DNA from 3 places in the Streptomyces sp. NPDC001100 genome. Region 3 is predicted to be linked to each of the others. Evidence: riboswitches for the same ligand, from Rfam matches in the RefSeq annotation. Region 3 holds a riboswitch; each other region holds the start of a gene.
What was found. Region 3 has a riboswitch for S-adenosylmethionine ahead of thrC (threonine synthase). Riboswitches for the same ligand answer to the same signal wherever they lie in the genome.
Positions count from the first base shown of each region.

Region 1: it holds a riboswitch for S-adenosylmethionine, as region 3 does, so the genes downstream of both, ACWDEW_RS41490 (amino acid ABC transporter permease) here and thrC (threonine synthase) in region 3, are expected to answer to the same signal.
Region 2: it holds a riboswitch for S-adenosylmethionine, as region 3 does, so the genes downstream of both, ACWDEW_RS08310 (aminotransferase class V-fold PLP-dependent enzyme) here and thrC (threonine synthase) in region 3, are expected to answer to the same signal.

Region 1 is NZ_JBSFKO010000044.1:41,998-45,265, reverse strand. Features, by position in the region: gene ACWDEW_RS41495 (amino acid ABC transporter ATP-binding protein) at 1-754, opposite strand, end outside; gene ACWDEW_RS41490 (amino acid ABC transporter permease) at 751-1,731, opposite strand; SAM riboswitch class IV at 2,066-2,174, opposite strand; gene ACWDEW_RS41485 (glutathione S-transferase C-terminal domain-containing protein) at 2,251-3,135, opposite strand; gene ACWDEW_RS41480 (putative leader peptide) at 3,202-3,268, opposite strand, start outside.
Region 2 is NZ_JBSFKO010000005.1:6,901-10,168, forward strand. Features, by position in the region: gene qcrB (cytochrome bc1 complex cytochrome b subunit) at 1-244, shown strand, start outside; gene trpD (anthranilate phosphoribosyltransferase) at 379-1,443, shown strand; SAM riboswitch class IV at 1,524-1,640, shown strand; gene ACWDEW_RS08310 (aminotransferase class V-fold PLP-dependent enzyme) at 1,806-3,167, shown strand; gene ACWDEW_RS08315 (hypothetical protein) at 3,178-3,268, shown strand, end outside.
Region 3 is NZ_JBSFKO010000016.1:188,589-191,856, reverse strand. Features, by position in the region: gene ACWDEW_RS24430 (MoaD/ThiS family protein) at 284-559, opposite strand; gene thrC (threonine synthase) at 643-1,974, opposite strand; SAM riboswitch class I at 1,990-2,141, opposite strand; gene ACWDEW_RS24420 (glucosyl-3-phosphoglycerate synthase) at 2,324-3,268, shown strand.

The sequences.
Region 1 (3,268 bases), on a different contig from region 3:
GCTTGTCGAGGACCTCGTGGGGCGGGCCCTGTTCGACGATCTTTCCGCCGTCGATGAAGACGACCCGGTCGGCGACCTCGCGGGCGAAGCCGATCTCGTGGGTGACGATGACGAGGGTGGTGCCGCTGGTCGCCAAGTCCTTGATGACGGAAAGGACTTCACCGACGAGTTCCGGGTCGAGGGCGGAGGTCGGCTCGTCGAAGAGGATGACGCCGGGCCGCAGGGCGAGGGCCCGTGCGATGGCCACGCGCTGCTGCTGGCCGCCGGAGAGCTGTCTCGGGTAGGCGCCGGTCTTCTCGGCGAGACCGACGCGGCCGAGCAACTCCCTTGCCAGTTCCAGGGCTTCGGGCTTGCCGAGCCTGCCGGTGGCGACGGGGGCCGCGGCCACGTTGTCCAGCACGGTCAGGTGCGGGAAGAGGTTGAGGTTCTGGAAGACGAACCCGATCCGGCTGCGCTGCGCGAGGATGGCGCGTTCGCTCAACTCCTTGAGCCGTCCGCCCTGTTGCTTCACTCCGATCAGCTCGCCGTTGACGCTGACGTAGCCGATCTCGGGCTTCTCCAGGTGGTTGATCACCCGCAGCAGCGTGGACTTGCCGGAACCGGACGGGCCGAGGATCACGGTGACCTCGCCGGGCCGCACCGTCAGGTCGACGCCGTCCAGCACCCGGTGCGCGCCGTACCACTTGTGCACGTCGTGCACCTCTACGGCGGCAGGCGTGATCTCCGCCAGCGGTTCGACGGTGTTCGTGGTCATACGGCGGTCTCCCTGCGGATGCGGGCCCGCAGATCGGTGACACCGGTGCGGAGTTTCTGGATCGGGGTGGGCGGCAGGGAGCGGGTTGCACCCCGGGCGTAGTGGCGCTCGACGTAGAACTGGATGACGGACACGACGCTGGTCAGGATCAGGTACCAGACGGTGACGACCAGGAGCAGCGGCACGATGTCGCCGGGGTAGGTGGAGCCCATCGTCTGCGCGGAGCCGAACAGGTCGAGCAGCGAGACGTAGAAGACCAGCGAGGTGCTCTTGATCAGGCCGATCAGCTGGTTGACGTAGTTCGGGGTGATGGAGCGCAGCGCCTGCGGGAAGACGATTCTGCGGAACTGGTAGCCCTTGGGGAGGCCGAGGGCGGAGGCCGCCTCGTGCTGGCCCTGGTCGACGGAGAGGATGCCGCCGCGGACCACTTCGGCCGCGTACGCCGCCTCGTTGAGGCTGAGTCCGACGACGGCGACGACCATGTCGGTGGCCAGCTTCGACTCGTCGAAGGAGAAGAAGGCGGGGCCGAAGGGGACGCCGATGCTGAGCGTCTGGTAGAGGGCACTGAAGTTGTAGAGGAAGATCAGCACCACGATGAGCGGGATGGAGCGCAGCGCCCACACATAGCTCCAGCTCGCGGCGCGCAGCACGGGGCTCTTCGACAGCCGGGCCAGGGCGAGCAGGATGCCGCCGAGGAGGCCCAACACCGCGCTGAGTGCGGCCACTTCGAGGGTGATGACGAGTCCGTCGAGGATGGTCGGGCGCAGGAACCAGTAGCCGAAGCGGTCCCACTGGTAGAAGGAGTTGGTGACCAGTCCGTGGACGAACTGGGCGATCAGCACCAGCACGACCAGCGTGACGATCCACCGGCCGGGCCGACGCAGCGGCTGAACTCGCTGCGCTGTCAGTGGTTTTGACGGTGCGTCGGCCGAGGGGGCGTCGGCCAGGGACATGGTGGTGCCTGGGGGTTCACTCATGGTGGGCTCCGGCGGGTTCACAGACTCCGGTCCGTGGCGGCGGACGCGCGACGGCGGACGGCACGCGCGGGTGCACGGGACCGGGGGCGGGGAAGGGACGGGCACACCGGCGGAGGCGGGTGTGCGTCAGAGGTGCGTGGGCCGACTGGTCGTCAGGCCCGACAGCGGGCGCGGCCCGGTGCGGTACACAGTGCGCTGCTGACCCGGAGCAGATCGACAGCGCGGTCGGCGACGAACAGGTTGGCGTACGACCGTACGCAGCCCTGCGGGCGGCATGTGGCCGTCCTGGGAGCTGCGTACATGGCGTCACCTGTCACTGTTCCGGCCCCGCAGGGCCTCGCGCTTACCGAAACGTCATCCGGTCCGGTCGTCACCTGGGGCACCCCACCGCGTGCGAGGGTTGCCGGTCAGCAAGCCAGGGCTTGTCGCTGACGCTCATGACCGTTCTGGCCGCAAGTTAAGACAATTGCCCGAACGAATGTCAACGGCCGTCCACGAAGTGGACGGTGGAGACGCCGCTCAACTGCGGCAAGCTCCCGTTTCGTCCGCGGCATGGGCTGCCCAGTCCAGGATCTGGACGGCGGCACCGGCGGCCTCCAGGCCCTGGCAGTGGGCGTGGTGGCGGCGGGCGATGCCGTCGAGGTCCAGATGGGTGCCGAAGGCCGGGTGGGCGGCCAGCCGGCGGGCGTAGGCCCACAGGTGGGGGTGGTCGGCGATGCGCTGCACGGCGGCGGCGTCCAGGTGGTAGCGGTGCACGGTGTCGAGTTGCACCAGCGTCACCCACAACTCGACGTCGGCGAAGGTGAGTTCGTCGCGGATCAGGTGCTCGCGACCCTCCAGCCAGCGGTCGAGCGAGCCCAGCGTCTCCAGCAGCCGGCCGAGCGCCTCCTCGCGTTCCGCCTGTTCGCCACCGGCCGCGCCGGCGCGCTGCGCCGCGCCCTCGATGCCCTGCGCGCAGAGCCGCTCGACGGCCTCGATCTCCGACTCGGCGCCGCACGGGTAGAGCTCGGGCCCGCCGGCGCCGAAGTGCCGGGCGAGGTCGCGGGTGATGTCGGGGGCGTGGGTGCTGACGATGCGGCCGGACCAGTCGTCGCTGAGCACGGGCGCGGCGGCGGGTCCGGAGTAGCGGTGGGCACTCGCCTCATAGAGGAGGCGCAGCGCGGAGTGTCCACCGCTCGGACAGTCGGGCACGGCGGACAGGAACACGGCCGGACAGCTCTCGTCGAGACCGAGCAGGCTGTGGGTGACGGCGATGCGCAGGCCGTCGGCGCAGGCGGTGGAGAGATGGAGGCGGTAGCGGCGCGGCACGGCGTAGTGCCCGCTGCGCGCGTCGCTCCCGATCCGGCCCCTGAACAGGGGGGCAGGGCGGGGTGAGGGGACGGCGGCGAGAGGCGTGACGGACATGGGACTCCCCGGGTACGGGCGCGTGGACCTACGCGCGGCGGAAGCGTCGTCGAACGGTGGAGGGGGTCAGCGCAGTGGGCTCATGGCGCTGCAGACCCGCAGCAGATCGATGTGACGGCGGGAGGTCAGAAGG
Region 2 (3,268 bases), on a different contig from region 3:
TGAGTTCGTCGAGATCCACGAGCCGCTCAGCCAGGACGCGCTGCACACGCTCACCGCGCACGAGCAGTACGTGCCGGCCGCGATCGGCGCGACGGTCGACGAGAACGGTGTCGAGCGCAAGGTCAAGGGCACCGAGAAGCTGCGCGCCAAGCTGAGCGAGGCGTACTACGGCGAGGAGTCCCAGATCGCCAAGCCCACCGTCGAGGAGTACAAGGAGATCACGAGCGGCCACGGCCACCACTGATCGCTGAGGCGTCGCCACGCCGCAGTCGAAGGGCCCCGTCCGAACACCGGACGGGGCCCTTCGCCGTGTCCCGCGCTGGATAGGGTGGGGGCACATCGTTGAACCATTTTTCTACGACACCCAGGAGCGGCCGTATGAGCGCTGTGACCCCCGCTGGAGGCGACACCGCGGCGGCCCGTTCCTGGCCCGACGTACTGAGCTCGCTGCTGGCCGGACAGGACCTGGACTCCGCCGACACGGCGTGGGCGATGGACCGCATCATGAGCGGTGAGGCCGCGGACGCGCAGATCGCGGGCTTCCTGGTGGCGCTGCGGGCCAAGGGCGAGACGGTCGAGGAGATCACCGGTCTCGTCGAGACGATGTACGCGCACGCGAAGCCGCTGGACATCCCGGGGCCGGCGGTCGACATCGTCGGTACGGGCGGCGACCGGGCCAAGACGGTCAACATCTCGACGATGTCCGCGATCGTGATCGCCGGTACGGGTGCGAAGGTCGTCAAGCACGGCAACCGGGCCGCGTCCTCGGCGAGCGGCTCCTCCGACGTGCTGGAGAAGCTGGGCATCAATCTGAACCTGCCGACCGAGCAGGTGGCGCGGGTGGCGGCGGAGGCCGGGATCACCTTCTGTTTCGCGGCCAAGTTCCACCCCGCGATGCGGTTCGCCGGCGCGGTCCGCGGAGCCCTGGGGATTCCGACCGCGTTCAACCTGCTGGGCCCGCTCACCAACCCGGCCCGCGTCACCACCTCGGCGGTCGGCTGCTTCGACACCCGCATGGCCGGGCTCATCGCCGGCGTGCTCGCCGAACGCGGTTCGTCCGCGCTGGTGTTCCGCGGCGACGACGGCCTCGACGAGCTGACGACCACCGCCACCTCCCGGGTGTGGATCGTCCGCGAGGGCAAGGTCACCGAGGAGTCCTTCGACCCCCGGGACGTCGGCCTCGAACTGGTCCCCATCGAGGCTCTGCGCGGCGCCGACCCCGACTACAACGCGGGCGTCGCCCGCCGCCTCCTGGACGGCGAGCCGGGACCGGTGCGGGACGCCGTACTCCTGAACTCGGCGGCCGCCCTGGTGGCGCTGGAGCGGGGTGACGGGCCGCTGGCGGACCGGATCAGGGCCGGGATGGAGAAGGCCGCGGAGTCGATCGACTCCGGGGCCGCCAAGCGCACTCTGGAGCGCTGGGCGGCGGCCACCAACGCGTAGCCGTTCGTACGGGGGTCGTCGTCCCGCGATCCGGACACGGGTTGCGGGGCGGCGATCACCTCACGTAAGTTTTCTGACCAGGTCATGAGTGACAGTCATGAGGCCCCGGCCGACTGTCCGGCAACCCTCCGTCCGTGGCGGGGTGCCCCGGGTGAAGACCAGGCCGTGGGCAGCGAGGTCCGCGGCAAGCGCGGGCCCCTCGAAAGACACCAGGGGTCCTGGTCATCGAGGGAGTCCTCTGTGAGCAAGCGAATGCGATAGGGCGCCGAGCCCCGCCTCCGCACACCCCCTTTCACCCCCTCCGTGCTTGAGCCCTGCGCGCTCGCACGGCGGAACCGCCTTGCCTCTCACAGGAGTTCGCCATGTCTGTCGCCACCGCTGCCGCCGCCCAGACCATTTGTGCCCAGCTGCCCGTTCTCGGCCGGGATGTCACCGTCCCGCTCGTCACGGGCGGCGAGGTCACCTACGCGGCGCTCGACTACGCGGCCAGCGCACCCGCCCTGCAGCGCGTCTGGGACGACGTGGCGGCCTACGCCCCGTACTACGGCAGCGTGCACCGCGGCGCCGGCTACCTCTCCCAGCTGTCGACGGACCTCTTCGAGAACGCGCGGAAGACCGTCGCCGAGTTCCTCGACTGCCGCCCCGACGACCAGCTGGTCTTCACCCGCTCGACCACGGACTCCCTCAACCTCCTCGCCGCCGCCCTGCCCGCCGACTGCCAGGTCTTCGTCTTCGAGACCGAGCACCACGCCTCGCTGCTGCCGTGGAAGGACGCCCGGGTCACCTACCTCAACGCCCCGCGCACCCCGCGCCAGGCCGTCGAGACGCTGGAGCAGGCCCTCGCCGACCTCGACCCCCACGGTCCGGCCCTCGTCTGCGTCACCGGCGCCTCGAACGTCACCGGCGAACTGTGGCCGGTCCGCGAACTGGCCGCCGCCGCGCACGCCCACGGCGCCCGGATCGTCCTGGACGCCGCCCAGCTCGCCCCGCACCACCCGGTGTCCGTCCAGGACCTCGACGTCGACTGGATCGCCTTCTCCGGCCACAAGCTCTACGCCCCCTTCGGCTCCGGCGTCCTCGCCGGCCGCGCCGACTGGCTCCGGGCAGCCGATCCCTACCTCGCCGGCGGCGGCGCCAGCCGCAAGGTAACTCGGCGTGAGGACGGGGGAGTTGACGTGGAGTGGCACGACAGCGCGGCCCGGCACGAGGCCGGCTCCCCGAACGTCATCGGCGCCTACTCCATCGCGTCGGCCTGCAGGGCGCTCACCGAGGCCGGCTTCGACACGCTGGTCGCGCGCGAGCAGTACCTGATCGAGAAGGTGCGGGCGGGCCTGGCCGAGGTCCCCGCGGTCCGCGTTCTGTCGCTCTTCGGCGACGACGCCCCGCGCGTCGGCGTCATCTCCTTCGTCGTCGACGGCTGGAACAGCTCGCACTTCGCCGCCGCCCTCTCCGCCGAGTACGGCATCGGCGTCCGCGACGGCCTCTTCTGCGCCCACCCGCTGGTGCGCACCCTGCTCGGCAGCGACCCGGGGACCCAGGGCGAGTGCGGTGCCCCGGAGGCCGCCCCGGGCGAGAAGTCCCTCAACGCGATCCGCGTGAGCTTCGGCGCGGGCACCCCGGACGAGCACGTCGAGCGCTTCGTGACGGCCGTACGGGAGCTCGTGACCGACGGCGCGAAGTGGAACTACCGTACGCAGGACGGCCGTTGCGTGCCTGCCGTGTGACCATCCAGGGGTGGGGATTCCATCCGCGGTGAGTGGAGCGGCGGCGGCCGAGGGGCTGGGCGAGCCACTGGGCGAGGCGGTCGTACGGCGTGCGCCGCGTC
Region 3 (3,268 bases):
TCCGACGAGAATTCCAGGCAGGACCGGTCGGGAATTTACGGAGAATTCGTCCGACTTCAGGGCAAGTCGGGCCGGATAAAGGGAACATAAGGCGCAAAAGACCTGCACACTTTGGCTACTTCTCATCGCACGCGGAGCCGGTACTCATATGCGTTCGGCATGCGGAGTGGAGCGCGTTCCCCAACTGTACCCCGCTCAACCCTACAGAATTGCCCCCTCCGCTTCTCTCGCGGAGGGGGCAATTCGATGAACACTCGGTAATCGGCATTACCGAGGGTAACGACTAGCCTCCGGCAACGGCCGGAATGATCGAGACGCCGGCCCCGTCCGGAGTGGCCGTCTCCAGCCCCTGCTCGAACCGCACGTCGTCGTCGTTGACGTACACATTGACGAACCGGCGCAGCTTCCCCTGGTCGTCGAGGACGCGGGCGGAGATCCCGGTGTGGTTCTTCTCCAGGTCCGAGATGACCTCGGCGAGGGTCGCACCTTCGGCGGTCACCTCGGCCTGCCCGCCGGTGTAGGTGCGCAGGATGGTGGGGATGCGGACACTAACGCTCACGATGAAACCTCCGGTCAGCTGTTTTTTGGGGGCGCGGGGAACTGCGCGACCAGCCCCCGCCGGCCCGCAGACACACAACGACGCTAGGACGCGAGCCCAGCTTCCCTGAACGACTCAAGGCTCGGACGGATGGTCGCGGTGAGCCCGGTACCGGCAACGGCATCCAGCGTCTTCAGACCATCACCCGTGTTCAGCACGACAGTCGTCAACGTCGGATCCAGCAGCCCGTTCTCGATCAGCTTCTTCGCCACACCGACGGTCACCCCACCGGCGGTCTCCGCGAAGATCCCCTCCGTGCGCGCCAGCAGCTTGATCGCGTCGACGACCTGCTCGTCGTTGACGTCCTCCACCGCACCGCCCGTACGCCGTGCGATGTCCAGCACGTAAGGACCGTCCGCCGGGTTCCCGATGGCGAGCGACTTCGCGATGGTGTTCGGCTTCTGCGGGCGTACGACGTCGTGCCCGGCCTTGTAGGCCACGGACACCGGCGAGCAGCCCTCCGCCTGGGCGCCGAAGATCTTGTAGGGCCTGTCCTCGACGAGCCCGAGCTTGATCAGCTCCTGCAGCCCCTTGTCGATCTTCGTGAGCTGCGAGCCGGAGGCAATCGGGACCACCAGCTGGTCGGGAAGCTGCCAGCCGAGCTGCTCGCAGATCTCGTACGCCAGCGTCTTGGAGCCCTCGGCGTAGTACGGCCGGAGGTTGACGTTGACGAAGCCCCAGCCCTCGCCGGCCGGGTCGCCGATCAGCTCGGAGCAGAAGCGGTTCACGTCGTCGTAGTTGCCCTCGATGCCGACGAGCTCGCCGCCGTAGATGGCGGCCATGACGACCTTGCCCTCTTCGAGGTCGTGCGGGATGAACACGCAGGAGCGGAAGCCGGCCCGGGCGGCGGCGGCGCCGACGGCGCCGGCGAGGTTGCCGGTGGAGGAGCAGGAGAGGGTGGTGAAGTCGAAGGCGCGGGCCGCCTCGATGGCCTGGGCCACGACGCGGTCCTTGAAGGAGTGCGTCGGGTTGCCGGAGTCGTCCTTCACGAACAACTTGCCCGCGTCGACGCCCAGTTCGCGGGCGAGGTTGTCGGCCTGGACGAGCTTGGTCCAGCCGGGGTTGATGTTCGGCTTGGTCGCCACGTCGGCGGGGACGGGCAGGAGGGGCGCGTAACGCCAGATGTTCGCGGGGCCCGCTTCGATCTGCTTGCGGAGCTCTTCGGTGTCGTAGGCCGAGAAGTCGTAGGCGATCTCCAGCGGGCCGAAACACTCCTCGCAGGCGAAGACCGGGCCGAGCGGGACGCGGTGGCCGCACTCGCGGCAGGACAGCGCGGCGGCGGGTCCGAGATCAACGGTGTTCGTGGAGTTCGGTTCCGCGGCGGTCGTGTCCGTCTTCGCGGGGTTCGTGGTGCTTGCGACAGTCTGCGCAGCCATGGAGGCGAGGCCCTTTCCTCATCTTCCTCACGACGCGTTTCGCCGTGAGACGGATTTGGCACCTTCCCGAGCCGGGAGCCTCGGCACATGGACACCATGCGACAAGACCGGCTGGAGGGTTGCCGGGGCTTCAACGGGCCGTATCCCTCTGCCCCTCTGGATGAGCGGTGTTCAGTTGTGTATGCGATTGTCCCGCCGACGGCCCCCGACATGCGATGGTCATCAGCGTTGTTCAAGACTGTAACCGAAGGCCAGGACAGTTGAGTGAGCCGTCCGAACCGCGAGATGGATCACTTACTCACTGTCTGTGACCAACTCTCGCCGAGAGAACGCAGAGGAGCCGCGCAACGTGCTGAAGGAAGTCGAGCACTGGCTGAGCACCCGCTCCTGGTCCCTGACCGATCGGCCGCTCCACAAGATCCTGGCCGCGAAGCACCGCACGGGCCAGTCGGTCTCCGTCGTGCTGCCCGCGCTGAACGAGGAAGCGACGGTCGGTGACATCGTCGCGATCATCCGTCACGACCTCATGCAGCAGGTCCCGCTCGTCGACGAGATCGTCGTCGTCGACTCCGGGTCCACCGACCGCACCTCCGAGGTGGCCGCCGCGGCGGGCGCCCGGGTCGTGCACCGCGACGACATCCTGCCCCGCATCCCCGCCGTGCCCGGCAAGGGCGAGGTGCTGTGGCGCTCGCTGCTGGTCACCAGCGGCGACATCGTCTGTTTCATCGACGCGGACCTGAAGGAGTTCTCCTCCGACTTCGTCACCGGGATCGTGGGCCCGCTGCTCACCGACCCCGGCGTCGACCTCGTCAAGGCGATGTACGACCGCCCGCTCGGCGGCGCCGCCGGCCAGGGCGGGCGTGTCACCGAGCTGATGGCCCGCCCGCTGCTGAACATGCACTGGCCTCAACTGGCCGGATTCGTGCAGCCGTTGGGCGGCGAGTACGCGGCCCGCCGCTCGCTGCTCGAACAGCTCCCGTTCCCCGTCGGCTACGGCGTCGAGCTGGGCATGCTCGTCGACGCGCTGCACCTGGTGGGCCTGGACGCCCTCGCACAGGTCGACGTGGGTGTGCGCAAGCACCGGCACCAGGACGGGCAGGCGCTGGGCCGTATGGCCGCGCAGATCTACCGCACGGCACAGCTGCGGCTGGCCCGCGGGCATCTCATCCGGCCGTCCCTCACGCAGTTCGAGCGGGGGCCGGAGGGTTTCGAGCCGCGCACGTACTCCGTGGACACGGAGGAACGGCCGCCGATGGCGGACGTCACCGAGTACCAGTCACGCAAGGTGGCGTAG